Regions from separate parts of the Kitasatospora sp. NPDC127060 genome, predicted to be linked through region 1. Evidence: riboswitches for the same ligand, from Rfam matches in the RefSeq annotation. Region 1 holds a riboswitch; each other region holds the start of a gene.
The links. Region 1 has a riboswitch for cyclic di-AMP ahead of ACFWIS_RS24595 (NlpC/P60 family protein). Riboswitches for the same ligand answer to the same signal wherever they lie in the genome.

Region 1 (3,357 bases):
TGCTGGCGATCCCCCAGGTGCACCTGGTGGTGGACGGCTACAACGTGACCAAGACCGGGTACCCGACGCTGCCGCTGGAGCAGCAGCGGATCCGGCTGCTGGGCGGGCTGGCGATGCTGGCCCAGCGCACCCAGGCGGAGGTCACCTGTGTGTTCGACGGGCAGGACCTGGACGTCCCGGTCATCATGGCGCCACCGCGCGGGGTGCGGGTACGGTTCAGTCGGACCGGCGAGACCGCGGACGAGTTGATCCGCCGTCTGGTCCGGGCCGAGCCGCAGGGCCGTCCGGTGGTGGTGGTCTCCACCGACCGGGAGGTCGCGGACGGCGTGCGGAAGGCGGGCGCGCGCCCGGTGGCCTCGGTGCTGCTGCTGAACCGGCTGGCCCGGCCCTGACCTGCGGCCCGGGCGGCGTGACGGCAGGTCAGCGCCGTCGTCGGGTGAGTGTGCGGATCCGGTGAAGTCACTGGGAGAACCGGAGTTCACGCCTTCGGGGGAGTGGCAAAACGGGTAGATCTTCACTAGGGTCTGGCGTCAAACCTATTTTCCGGTATCTCACCCGAACAGGTGAGTCCGTTGGAAGAAGGAGCGGGTCTCTTGGCCTCCCACCGCCGTCCCAAGCAGCCGAGCCGCGCGCGGGTCTCCGTGCTCACCGCGGCCGCTGCGACCGCGGTCGCCCTCTCCGCCCAGGTGGCCGCACACGCCGCGCCGCAGCCGAACACCAGCGACGTCAAGGCGCAGATCGACCAGCTCCAGCAGGAGCAGGAGCAGGCGGCGGAGAAGTACAACGGCGCCAAGGAGCGCGCGGACCAGCTCCGCAAGCAGGCCGACCAGCTGCAGGACCAGGTGGCCCGCAGCCAGGACCAGATGAGCCAGCTGCAGACCGGCCTGGCCCAGGTCGCCGGCGAGCAGTACCGCACCGGCGGCATCGACCCGTCCGTCCAGCTGATGCTCTCCTCCGACCCGTCGGGCTATCTGGAGAAGGCGTCGAGCGTCCAGCAGGCCAGCACCACCCAGACCGAGGCGCTCAAGGGCCTGCTCGACCAGCAGCGCCGGCTGGACCAGGAGAAGAGCGAGGCGGCCGCCGTGCTGGCCTCGCTGGACTCCACCACCAAGGACCTGAACCAGGCCAAGACGGACGTCAACACCAAGCTGAAGACCGCCCAGGACCTGCTGAACTCGCTCAGCGCCGCCGACCGCGCCGCGCTGAAGGCCCAGCAGCAGCAGGACGACCGCGCCTCGCGCGGCGCCGACCGGGTCGACCTCAGCAGCCTTCCGCCGGCCAGCGGCTATGCGGCCGTTGCCGTCGCCAAGGCGATGAGCAAGCAGGGTTCGCCGTACGTGTGGGGCGCCACCGGGCCGAGCACCTTCGACTGCTCGGGTCTGATGGTCTGGGCGTACGGCCAGGCCGGCGTCTCGCTGCCGCGCACCTCGCAGGAGCAGGGCCACATCGGGACGGCCGTGACGCTGGCCACCGCCCAGCCCGGGGACCTGGTGATCTACGGCGGCGACATGCACCACGTCGCGATGTACATCGGCAACGGCATGGTGGTCCACGCGCCGCACACCGGTGACGTGGTGAAGGTGATGAAGGCCGACGCGATGTCGATCAACACGATCCGCCGGATCTGACGAGCCGACACGCCCGAAGGGTCGGCTCCGGCCCTGTGATCCGCGCCACCTCCCGACGGGGGTGGCGCTTCGGGTTTGCCTGCCTCATGGCCGATCGGTGAGAGGTGATCAGCTTTGCGTGCGGCGGCGATCACCATCAGTCATTTTCACAAAAGAACATGGGTAATCTTCCGTCTTTTTTCTGACAAGGATTTGAACGGATCACGGTTCAGTTACTAGGGTCGTGCCTCGAACCACCGCACTGTCGATCACCCAGCCTGGGTGGCGGCGGTGGTTACCGTCGAGTTCGCGAAACAGCGGGGCAGGTCGAAGCGACTGCCCGACAGGGGAGCCCAGTAGTCGGGGGCGCTGCGGAGCGGAGCCGGGGAACCACGTTCCTCCGGGGTGAATCGGCGCCAGGTCGGCCGCAGGTGAGGCCGGTGAGGCGCCGTAGGGCATGCTTCCGGCCCGAACCCGTCAGCTCACCCGGTAGGCGGATGTAGGAAGAAGGAGTCCGCCTTCGTGGCGTCCCATCGTCGTCCCAAGCCCGCCAGTCGCGCTCGTGTCTCGATCCTGACCGGTTTCGCCGCCGCCGCCGTCGCGCTCTCCGCGCAGACCGGCGCGCACGCCGACCCGCAGCCGACCAAGGACCAGGTCAAGGAGCAGGTCGACCAGCTCAACGAGCAGGCCGAGCAGGCGACCGAGAAGTACAACGCCGCCCAGGAGAAGCAGCAGGAGCTGGAGAAGCAGGTCTCCGGCATGCAGGACCAGGTGGCCCGGCAGCAGGCTCAGGTGACCGATCTGCAGGGCGGCCTCGCCGAGATCGCGGGCGAGCAGTACCGCAACGGTGGGATATCCCCGACCGTCCAGCTGATGCTCTCCTCCAGCCCGGACAACTTCCTGAACCAGGCCGGTGCGCTCAACCAGGCCGGCAGCACCCAGAAGAACCAGCTGAAGCAGCTCCAGGACCAGCAGCGCAAGCTGGACCAGGACCGCACCGAGGCCCAGGGCAAGCTCGGCGAGCTGGAAGCCACCACCACGCAGCTGAAGGCCTCCAAGGACGAGGTCCAGAACAAGCTGAAGGCCGCCCAGGACCTGCTCAACACGCTGACCGAGCAGGAGCGCCAGGCGCTCAAGGCGGCCGAGGACAAGGCCGCCGCCGACGCCAAGGCCAAGGCGGACGCCGCCGCGAAGGCCGCCCAGCCGGCCGACCGCGCCTCGCGCGACAGCAGCCGCAGCGACCTCGGCTCGGGCGCCGCGGCCGCGCCGGTCAAGGTCGCCCCGGGCAGCTCGCACGGCGCGGCCGCGCTGGCCGCCGCCGCCACCAAGGTCGGCAGCCCGTACGTCTGGGGCGCCACCGGCCCCGGCTCCTTCGACTGCTCCGGCCTGATGGTCTGGGCGTTCAACCAGGCCGGTGTGTCGCTGCCGCGCACCTCTCAGGAGCAGGCCGGCGCCGGCACCCGGATCGGCTCGGACATCTCCCAGGCCCAGCCCGGTGACATGCTGATCTTCTACGGCGACGCCCACCACGTCGGCATCTACGCGGGCAACGGCCAGGTGCTGCACGCGCCCAAGCCGGGTGCGTCGGTCCGCTACGAGGCCGTCTCCAACATGCCGCTGACCTCCATCGTCCGGGTCTGATCCCCGCTCGAAGGTTCACGGGCCCGGTCCTCCGTCACGGAGGGCCGGGCCTGCGGCTTTTCCGGCTGCTCGGCCTGGTGTCCGAATAGGGGTCAAATATTCGGGTCGG
Region 2 (3,357 bases), on a different contig from region 1:
GCGGAGTGGTGGTGGCGCACGGCCAGTCGCAGTTCGGCTCGGCCAGCGGGTGCGCCTCCTCCGGCGCGAGCACATTGCCCCGGATGGTGGTGAAGGCGATCAGCCCGCCGGCGGCCAGCAGACCCGCGCAGATCAGCATCGCGGTGTGGAAGGCGGAGTCCACCGAGGACGGCACCCGGTAGGCGTCGCCGCTCAGCCCGGCCAGCGCGGGCAGCGCCGCCACCGCGAGCAGCCCGGCCGCGCGGGCGGCGGCGTTGTTGACGCCGCTGGCGATGCCGGCGTGCCGCACCTCGACGGCGGCCAGCACGGTCGCGGTCAGCGGCGCGACCAGCAGGGTCATCCCGGATCCCATCACCGCCACCGCGGGCAGCACGTCCGCCCAGTAGGAGGAGTCCGGGCCGGTGCGCAGCATCAGCAGCACCCCGGCCGCGCACAGCAGCGGGCCGACGGTGAGCGGGATGCGCGGGCCGATCCGCTTGCCGAGGCGGCCGGCCCGCGCGGACAGGGTCAGCATCAGCACGGTGATCGGCACCAGCGCGAGGCCGGAGACCAGCGGGGAGAAGCCCGAGACGATCTGCAGCTGCACGACCAGGAGGAAGAACACCCCGCTGAACGCCGCGTAGACGCAGAGGGTGACCAGGTTCACGGCGGTGAACAGCCGGGAGGAGAACAGCCCGAGCGGCAGCATCGGTTCGGGGGTGCGCCGCTCGACGGCAACGAAGGCGGCGCCCAGCAGCAGGCCGATCGCCCCGGTGACCCAGACGGCGGGGGACAGGCCCTCCCCGGCGGCGGTGAGCGCGTAGGTGATCGCGCCGAGGGCGAGCGCGGCGAGCAGCGCGCCGGGTACGTCGAAGCGGCCGACCGCCGACTCGTCCCGGCTCTCCGGGACGTAACGGGAGGTCACCGCGATGACGGCGGCGGCCAGCGGCAGGTTCAGCAGGAAGATCCAGCGCCAGCCGGGGCCGTCCACCAGCCAGCCGCCGAGGAAGGGGCCGACGGCGGCCGACACCCCGCCCAGGCCGGACCACAGACCCACCGCCGCCGAGCGGTCGTCCGGGTGGAAGACGGCCTGGAGCATGGCGAGCGAGCCCGGGGTGAGCAGAGCCCCGCCGATGCCCTGGACGGCGCGGCCGACGATCAGTACGTGGATGGTCGGGGCGGCGGCGCAGGCCGCGGACGCGGCGGCGAACCAGACCACGCCGATCAGGAAGACCCGGCGCCGGCCGTAGCGGTCGCCGAGGGCGCCGCCGAGCAGGATCAGGCCCGCCAGGGTGAGCAGATAGGCGTTCAGGGTCCATTGCAGCGAGGCGAGGGAGGCGCCGAGGTCGGCGCCGATCCGGGGCAGGGCGACGTTCACCACGGTGCCGTCGAGCATCGCCATGCTGGAGCCGAGCACCGTTGCCAGGAGAACCCAGCGGCCCTGCGCGGTGCCCAGGCGCAGAGTGCCTGCTTGAGAGGTGGTCACGGGGCAGATCCTGGTCCGACGGGGTGTACGTGACAAGGGTCACCGGGTGGTGTGTCGGTCGGTGGCGGTGCGTGATCGAACGGTCGCGTGGCGGTGGGGTGGTCGGCGCAGGGTGGTGGATCAGTGGCGCCGGGTGAATGGATTGTGCACGCACGGTGTGCGGGATCATTCGGAGGGTGACCATGGCGGTGGGGGTGGTTGCGGATTCAAGAGATCGACATTGCTTCACCTGAACGGATGAGTTTTAGTTCAGCGACCGCCCGGCCAGCCCGGACGGATCCACCGGGTGGAACGCCGAGTCCTGCCGCTGCCCGGTGGCTCGAACCGAACTCTGTACGGCAGGAGCGGGGGACCCACAGGTAAGTCGCCGGACCGGAGTTCGCGCCTCTTCAGCGCGCGGACGACCAGGACCGGCTTGGGGTGAAGCCGCGCATGCGCGGCCGGGCAACTCCAGCCCGAACCCGACAGCTCACCTCGCAGGCGTCGGAGAGGAAAATTCCATGCCTGCACAGGCTCGTCGTATCGCCCTGCCCCGTGCCGCCCGCATCGGCATCGCCACCGCCGTCACCGGCGCCTCGTTCGTCCTGCCGCTCGTGACCGCGATGAGCGCCCAGGCGCACACCGCCCCGGCCGCCGCCACCGCTTCGGCCGCCTCGCACGAGGCCGCTCCGGCCGCCTCGGCCACCGGCGCTTCGGTGGCCGGCGCCTCGGCCGCCGGTCAGGAGAGCTACCGCGTCGTCAGCGGCGACACCCTCTCGAAGATCGCCGACGCCAAGCACGTCGACGGCGGCTGGCACGCGCTGTACGAGCAGAACCGCTCGGTCGTCGGCGCCAACCCGAACCTGATCTTCCCGGGCCAGCAGCTGGCCCTCGCCGGTCAGGCCGGCCAGGCCGCTGACGCTGCGAAGCCCGCCGCTCCGGCGAAGCCCGCCAAGCCGGCCGCTCCGGCCTCCCAGGACGCCTCCGCCGCCGCGGACACCCAGCCGCAGGTCCGGACCGAGGCCGCCAAGCCGGGTGCCCAGCTGCAGACCCAGGTGCAGACCGCCGCCCCGGCCCAGGCCGTCACCGCCGCCCCGGTCGCCGCCACCTCCGGCTACGTCGCCCCGCTGGCCAACCCGGTGCTGGGCGAGGCCTACGGCGTGGCCGGCTCGATGTGGGCCTCCGGCCACCACACCGGCCAGGACTTCGTCGCCTCCACCGGCACCCCGCTGCGCGCCGTCGCCAACGGTGTCGTGGTGAAGGCCGGCAACGGCGGCGCCTACGGCAACGAGGTCGAGATCAAGCTCGCCGACGGCAAGTACGCCCAGTACGCGCACCTGTCCTCGATCGGCGTGTCGATCGGTCAGACCGTCACCACCGGCCAGCAGCTCGGCCTCTCCGGCGCGACCGGCAATGTGACCGGCCCGCACCTGCACTTCGAGATCCGCACCGGTCCGGAGTACGGCTCGGACATCGACCCGGTCGCCTACCTGCGGGCGCACGGCGTCGCGCTCTGACCCGCCTGCTCCCTTCCGCAGGACTGTGAACCACCGCTGATGCGGGGCGAATCGACCGCCCGGGATGGTCATGTCGGGTGACCGCTCGACCGGGTGATCGCCGCACCAGTGGACCTGGGCGCGGGACACGCCCACGGCCGGTCCGGCCGTACGAGACAGCTCTCGTGCGGCCGGGCCGGCCACCGCCGTTTCCCGGGGCCTCGCGGTGCGCGAGGTGTCGAACGGCGCGTCAACTCCCGTGACTCCCGGGGTGATCTCCGATTCCGCGAGCCGTTCGGTTTCGGTGGGTCAGTTCCGGTGGACGGGCAGGCCGTGCTCGGCGGCGCCGAGCAGCTGGTGCATCCGGTGGCCGAAGTCCTCGGTGTCGTCGGCGGGTTCGGGGAAGACCAGACGGAC
Region 3 (3,357 bases), on a different contig from region 1:
GCGATCATGAACTCCTGGATGTCGACGTTGGAGTCCGCGTGGGAGCCACCGTTGAGGATGTTCATCATCGGGACCGGCAGGACGTGCGCGTTCGGGCCGCCCAGGTAGCGGAACAGCGGCAGGTCGCTGGCCTCGGAGGCGGCGTGCGCGACGGCCAGCGAGACGCCCAGGATGGCGTTGGCGCCGAGCGAGGACTTGTCCGGGGTGGCGTCCAGGTCGAGCATGGCCTGGTCGATCAGGCGCTGCTCGGTGGCGTCGTAGCCGACCAGCTCCGGGCCGATCTGCTCGATGACGGCCAGGACGGCCTTCTCCACGCCCTTGCCGAAGTAGCGGTTCTTGTCACCGTCGCGCAGCTCCAGCGCCTCGAAGGCGCCGGTCGAGGCGCCCGACGGAACAGCGGCACGACCCGTGCTGCCGTCGTCGAGGCCGACCTCGACCTCGACCGTGGGGTTGCCGCGGGAGTCGAGGATTTCGCGGGCTACGACGACATCGATGGACGGCACGAAGCATCTCCTTGCGGAAGCAGGGTCCGGCTGACGGTGGTGCCGGTCGGCCGGAGGATTGCGGAGTCGTTACGACCAGAGCCTAACCGCCCGGGCTCCCGGGGCCACGTCGACCTCGACTCCGTCTCAGCGTGTGGCCCCGCTACCCACCGGTAGTTCACCTGCCCGACCCGACTTGTCCCACCATCACGGACGAACGCGGACGAAGGGGACCGCCGGGCGCGGCCCCCTCCTCCGTTCGGCTTCCGGAGCCGTGCGGAACGGCTCAGCCGAGGTGCAGCACCTGGCCGGGCAGGATCAGGTTCGGGTCGCCGCCGACCGTGCCGCGGTTGCCGTCGTACAGCGCCTGCCAGCCGCCGGACACGCCCTGGGCGTCGGCGATCGTCGACAGCGTGTCGCCGGAGCGGACGGTGTAGTCGTGGCCGGTCTGGGCGGACGGGGCCTGGGCGGCGCGCGGGGCGGCGTGCTTCGGCGTGTACTGCTGCACCGGCTGCTCGGCGGGCCGCTCGGCCTGCTTCGGCGCGGCGTGCTTCGGGGCGTACTGCTGGACGGGCTTCGCGGCGGGCTTCGCGGCCTGCGGCTGGGCCTTCTGCTTCGGCGCGGACTGCGGCTTGGCGTCCGAGGAGGTGTCCACGGCCGCCGGGGCGCCGCCCTTGCTCAGGCCGGCCTTGACGGAGCAGACCGGCCAGGCACCCGGGCCCTGCGAGGCGAGCACCTTCTCGGCGACCGAGATCTGCTGCGCCCGGCTGGCCTGGTTGGCCTGCGCCGCGTACGCGGTGCCGCCGTACGCCTTCCAGGTGCTGGGGGTGAACTGCAGGCCGCCGGAGAAGCCGTTGCCGGTGTTGATGCTCCAGTTGCCGCCGCTCTCGCACTGGGCGACGGAGTCCCAGACGGAGGCCGGGGCGGCGGAGGCTCCGGTGGCGGTGAGGAGCGGCAGCGCGAGTCCGACGCCGGCCACACCGGCGACGGCGATGGCCTTCTCGGTCTGGGTGCGACGACGATGACGGCCAGTTCCAACGAACAGCATGAAGGTCCCTCTCCGCACGCCTGCGAGGTGAGCTGTCGGGTTCGGACCGGGAGGTGGCCCGGCCGCCGTCGACGGAAACGATTCCGCTCGGGCGGCTTCACCCCAAGCCGTGGGGAGACGGCAACAAACCTGGGTCCCCCGCCCCTGCCCAGGGTCTGGTCGGTTTCCCGTCGCGCGGCGGGCAGGATTCGGCGTTCCGCGCACGGGGTCCGCAGCTGCGAACTCCAGGGAGACTAGACAGATCCTCAGACCGATCACAAGCTCATATCACCGACATCACACAAGAATTACGGCGCGTGCTCGATCGCCTACCAACAGCGGGGCTTTGTCCGGTTTGATGCTCGTTCACACCGCAGCTGGAGCCCGTTCGACGACGTCACGTCAGCGTGTCGGGGCCTCAGGACGGGCGTGCGGGGAGCGGGCTTCCGGACTGAATTCGACCGGAAGTTCGCGCAATCCACGCATGATCAGGCCACCCCGCCAGCGCAGGTCCTCCGGATTCTCGGCCAGCCGCAGATCGGGCAGCCGGGAGAGCAGCGTGGCCAGCGCGGCCCGACCCTCCAGCCGGGCCAGCGGGGCGCCGATGCAGTAGTGGATGCCGTGCCCGAAGCCCAGGTGGGGATTGTCGCTCCGGGCCAGGTCGAGGGTGTTCTCGTCGGCGAACCGGGCCGGGTCGCGGTCCGCCGCCGCCAGCACCACCAGCACCGGGTCGCCGACCGGGATGTCCACCCCGCCGATGGTCAGCGGCCGGGTCGCGAAGCGCCAGGTCGCCAGCTCCACCGGCCCGTCGTAGCGCAGGAGTTCCTCGATCCCGGTCTCCAGCAGCCCGGTCTCCCCCCGGGCCACCGACTCCTGCAGCAGGCGCCGCTGCTCCGGATTGCGCAGCAGCGCGTAGGTGCCGTTGCCGATCAGGTTGACGGTGGTCTCGAAGCCCGCGAAGAGGAGGATGAACGCCATCGCGGCGGCCTCGTTCTCGGTGAGGTGCTCGCCGTGGTCGCTCGCCCGGATCAGACCGGAGATCAGGTCGTCGCCGAGGTCCGCCCGCTTGCGGTGGATCAGCTCCAGCAGGTACGCCCGCATCCGCCTCACCGCCCGCCCCACACCGCCGCGTTGGCCGCCGCCTTGGCCCGGCTTCGTGTGTCGCAGCATCATCCCGGCCCAGTCCCGGAAGTCGTCCTGGTCCTCGGCCGGCACGCCCAGCATGTCGCAGATCGCGTAGATGGGGAGCGGGAAGGCGAACTCGTGGATCAGGTCCGCCGATCCGCGCCGGGCGAAGCCGTCGATCAGCCGGTCGGTCAACTGCTGCACCCGCGGCTCGAACTCGGCCACCCGGCGCGGGGTGAACGCCTTCGACACCAGGCGGCGCAGCCGGGTGTGGTCCGGCGGGTCGATGTTCAGCAGGTGGGTCATCAGGTCCGCCTGCCGCTCCCCCGGGATGCCCACCCGGCCGGTGCGGTGCGCCTGCTCGCTGTGGTGCGCCGGGTTCTTCGACAGCCGGCTGTCCGCCAGCGCCTGCCGGGCGTCCGCGTACCTGGTCACCAGCCAGGCCTCCACGCCGCTCGGCAGGGTGGTGCGGCGAACCGGGGCGTGCTCGCGCAGCCAGGCGTAGGCGGGGTACGGGTCGGCGGCGAACTCCCAGGTGAAGAGCTCCGGGGCGGGCTGCGGTTCGGGCTGGGCGGCGGGCCGGGGGCCCTCGGGCTGAGCTGGCATGCGTCGACCGTAACCGCTGGACCGGACCGGGCCGGACGGGCGCCTGGGCGGCCACCGGGAAGTCACCGGTTCGTCCGTCGCCGGCGAGCGGCGGGCGAGCGGTGCGCGAGGGGCTGG
Region 4 (3,357 bases), on a different contig from region 1:
AGGTCTCCCGGTCACGCGGCTCGAAGGGGAGGTAGCGGGTCACCTCCGGGTCGCCGAACAGCGCGTGCAGCGCGTCCACCTCCTCCGGGGTGTGGTGGTACTCGCGGACGGCGAGCCGGGGGCCGGTGAGGCGTACGGGGACCATGGCTGCCGACCCTATCCCCGTCCGGCGGCTACCGTTCGGAACATGAACGACGAAGACCTGCGACTCGCCCCGCGCACCAGGGCCGCCGACCTGCTCGCCTGGGCGGCCGGGCAGGACCGGGCGCCGGTGGCCGAGACGCCGCTGCGCACGGTGCTGGCGCTGCTGGAGCTGGGCGAGGGCAGGATGCACGACGGCTGGCCCGAACTGACCTCCGACGCGGTGGAGCACCTGCTGTACGAACGGCTCCACCTCTACGTCCAACCCGACCCGGAACAGGACCCGTTCGCCTACGGCGAAGCCGTCCGGCTGCTGGTCGACCACCAGCGGGCGGCGAAGCGGCTCAACGCCAAGCGCCAGGAGCGGCTGCACGCCGAGGCCGAGTGGCAGGGCGAGGTCGCCGTCGGGCTGCTGCGCCGCGCCGACCTGGTGACCTGGCCCCGGCTGTACGCGGTGCTGCTGCACGCCCACGGGGTGGACGTCGCGGACCCGGCGGCCGTCCGGGGCTGGCTGGCCGGCTTCGCCGGGCTGGGCGAGGAGGAGCGGCTCGCCGGGTACGAGGCACTGACGCCGACCGGCTGGCTGGACGAACCGGACGAGCAGGGCTGGGGGCCGGGCCGGGTGCTGTCGGTCGGCATGGCCACCGACGGCGCCCGGCGGCTGCTGGAGCAGGGCCTGATGCGGCGCAGCTACCGAAACCTGGCCGAGCTGAACGCGCTGGGGCGGCCGATGCCGGACGAACTGGCCGGAGACTTCGAGGACTTCGAGGCGGCCGCGGCCGAGGTGGCGCTCGACCTGCTCGGCGACTGGACGGTGCCCGGGCTGCCGCGGCTGCTGGTGGAGGAGTTCCCCGAACTCGCGCCGGAGCCGGGACCGGCCGAGATCGACGCGTACCTGGCGCAGCTGCCGCCGGAGTGAGCTGCCGCGAAGGCTCCGGACGCGGGTGCGTCCGGAGCCTTCGGCGGTGGCTACGGGGTGAGGCCGCGCTGCTGGAGCCAGGTCTCCGGGTCGACCGGGGCGCCGCCGTCGGGGCGGACCTCCAGGTGCAGGTGCGGGCCGGTGACGTTGCCGGTCGCGCCGACCTTGCCGATCTGCTGGCCGGAGGTCACCTTGCCGGAGCCCTTGATGATCGAGGAGAGGTGGCAGTACCAGATCTCGGTGCCGTCGGGCAGGGTCTCGACGATCCGGTAGCCGTACGAACCGGACCAGCCGGCCGAGGTGATGGTGCCCTGGCCGACCGCGAAGACCGCGGTGCCGGTGTCGGCGGCGAAGTCCAGGCCGGTGTGCAGGTGGGCCCAGTAGCGGGCGCTCTGGCCGTAGTGGGCGGAGAGGTTGTAGTCCTTCACCGGCAGGGTGAGGGCGGCGGCCTTGGCCCGCTCGGCCTCGTCGGCGGCGCGCTTGGCCTCCGCCTCCTTGGCGGCGGCCTTGGCCTCGGCCTCCTGGGCGGCCTGCAGCCGGGCGCCCTCCTCGGCGGCGGTGCGCTGGCTGTCGGCCTGCTGCTGGATGCGGGCGGCGAGCGCGAGGCCGGGGTCGGCGGCCAGGGCGACCGGCGACTCGTCCGGGGCCTCGACGGCGGGCGCGGCGGCCGGGGTCGCGGAGGCGAAGCCGGTGGCGCCCAGGGTGGCGGCGACGGCGGTGACGCCGAGCAGCGGGGAGGCTCCGCGGGTCTGACGCGGCATCCGGTGGCGGTTGGCCTCGGCCTCCGGGGCGAATGCCTCCGGGCCGTCCGGGCCGGGGTGGTCGAGGAGCTGGGTACCGGCTGCGGGGCCGGCCGGGTGTGCCGGGGTGTGCGTCGACGCCACGGAGGCGCGCTCCTTTCCTTCCTTCGCGCCTACCGGGTTAGCTGACGGGTTCGGAGCAGGAAGGTCTCCTACGGCCGGGCCGGGGCCCCGCCGATTCACCCCAAGGAACGTGGTTCCCCGGCTCCCTGACCTGCCCGGAGGCCGGCCGGTGGGATTAGGCGACGGCGCACGGTGCCGTCTGGGTACGGCGTTGACGACCGCGCTGCGTTATCAAACGTTAATCCTAGGACGCCCTGATTCCAAGCCATCCGTCCGGGACGGCTGGGGAACAGGTGATCGGTCGTCAACGAACGGCCCTTCGTTCGCCAGGCCCATCTGAGTACTCCTACTCATGTGCAAGCGGTCCGCCCCGCCGCATCCTGGCGCCATGAACGCACCGATGCAGTCACGGACCACGGCCGCGTACTACGTCCAGGCCGTCCTCTCCTTCGCCGTCTCCGGCACCGCCCTCGCCGCCGGGATCGCCTACCTGCCCGTCGGCGGCTGGACCCGGGCCTTCCTCGGGATCGGCCTCCTCTACACCGTCACCTCGACCTTCACGCTCGCCAAGGTGATCCGGGACCGGCAGGAGTCCTCGGACACCGTCGCCCGGGTCGACCAGGCCCGCCTGGAGAAGCTGCTCAGCGAGCACGACCCGTTCAGGGTCGAGGGGGTCTGAGCGGAGCGGATCCGGGAAGGGCCCTTGACGGCTAAGGCTATTAGCCTTAGCTTTATGGCTATCGGAAGCAATCGCCAGCACCGAGCGAGCCAGCGGAGGCCCACCATGACCGGCACCACCACCCCGAGCACCCAGTACCTCGACGTCCCCGGCGGCCGCCTCGCGTACGACGACACCCGGCAGGGCGACGGCACCCCCGTCGTCCTGCTCCCCGGGATGCTCGACTCCCGCCGCGCCTACCGGCACCTGCACCCGCTGCTCGCCGCCGCCGGCCACCGGGTCATCACCATGGACCTGCGCGGCTTCGGCGAGTCCTCCATCGTCTGGGACGACTACGGCCCGGCCGCCGTCGCCACCGACGTCCTCGCCCTGCTCGACCACCTCGGCATCGAACGAGCCGTCCTGGTCGGCCAGTCCTACACCGGCGCGACCGTCGTCAAGGCTGCCGGGGACGCCCCCCAGCGGGTCGCCGGGATCGCCCTGATCGACGCCTTCGTCGAACACCGGACCAACGCCCTCATGCGGGGCGTCATGGTCGCGATGGGCGCCGCCATGGTCCAGTGGCCCGGGGTCTGGGGCTTCTACCTGCGCAAGATGGCCTTCCCCGGCCCCCGCCCCGCCGACCTCGACGGCTACGTGGACGGACTGGTCGCCGCCCTGCGCACCCCCGGCCGCAAGACCGCCACCCGTGGCCACGTCGGCGGCGACTCCGCGCCGATCGGCTGGACCGCGGCCGTCCGCTGCCCCGCCCTCGT

Region 2: another riboswitch for cyclic di-AMP. It lies ahead of ACFWIS_RS31575 (peptidoglycan DD-metalloendopeptidase family protein); the one in region 1 lies ahead of ACFWIS_RS24595 (NlpC/P60 family protein).
Region 3: another riboswitch for cyclic di-AMP. It lies ahead of ACFWIS_RS18730 (transglycosylase family protein); the one in region 1 lies ahead of ACFWIS_RS24595 (NlpC/P60 family protein).
Region 4: another riboswitch for cyclic di-AMP. It lies ahead of ACFWIS_RS23265 (M23 family metallopeptidase); the one in region 1 lies ahead of ACFWIS_RS24595 (NlpC/P60 family protein).

What each region holds. Positions count from the first base shown of each region.
Region 1 is NZ_JBHXEG010000048.1:26,671-30,027, forward strand. Features, by position in the region: gene ACFWIS_RS24585 (NYN domain-containing protein) at 1-392, shown strand, start outside; gene ACFWIS_RS24590 (NlpC/P60 family protein) at 594-1,628, shown strand; cyclic di-AMP (ydaO/yuaA leader) riboswitch at 1,965-2,119, shown strand; gene ACFWIS_RS24595 (NlpC/P60 family protein) at 2,130-3,248, shown strand.
Region 2 is NZ_JBHXEG010000075.1:35,770-39,126, forward strand. Features, by position in the region: gene ACFWIS_RS31570 (MFS transporter) at 1-1,465, opposite strand, end outside; cyclic di-AMP (ydaO/yuaA leader) riboswitch at 1,778-1,963, shown strand; gene ACFWIS_RS31575 (peptidoglycan DD-metalloendopeptidase family protein) at 1,966-2,961, shown strand; gene ACFWIS_RS31580 (DUF2470 domain-containing protein) at 3,250-3,357, opposite strand, start outside.
Region 3 is NZ_JBHXEG010000030.1:75,270-78,626, reverse strand. Features, by position in the region: gene eno (phosphopyruvate hydratase) at 1-503, opposite strand, end outside; gene ACFWIS_RS18730 (transglycosylase family protein) at 769-1,530, opposite strand; cyclic di-AMP (ydaO/yuaA leader) riboswitch at 1,532-1,701, opposite strand; gene ACFWIS_RS18725 (cytochrome P450) at 1,912-3,240, opposite strand.
Region 4 is NZ_JBHXEG010000044.1:16,304-19,660, forward strand. Features, by position in the region: gene ACFWIS_RS23255 (GNAT family N-acetyltransferase) at 1-145, opposite strand, end outside; gene ACFWIS_RS23260 (hypothetical protein) at 188-1,060, shown strand; gene ACFWIS_RS23265 (M23 family metallopeptidase) at 1,111-1,944, opposite strand; cyclic di-AMP (ydaO/yuaA leader) riboswitch at 1,957-2,115, opposite strand; gene ACFWIS_RS23270 (YiaA/YiaB family inner membrane protein) at 2,312-2,602, shown strand; gene ACFWIS_RS23275 (alpha/beta fold hydrolase) at 2,708-3,357, shown strand, end outside.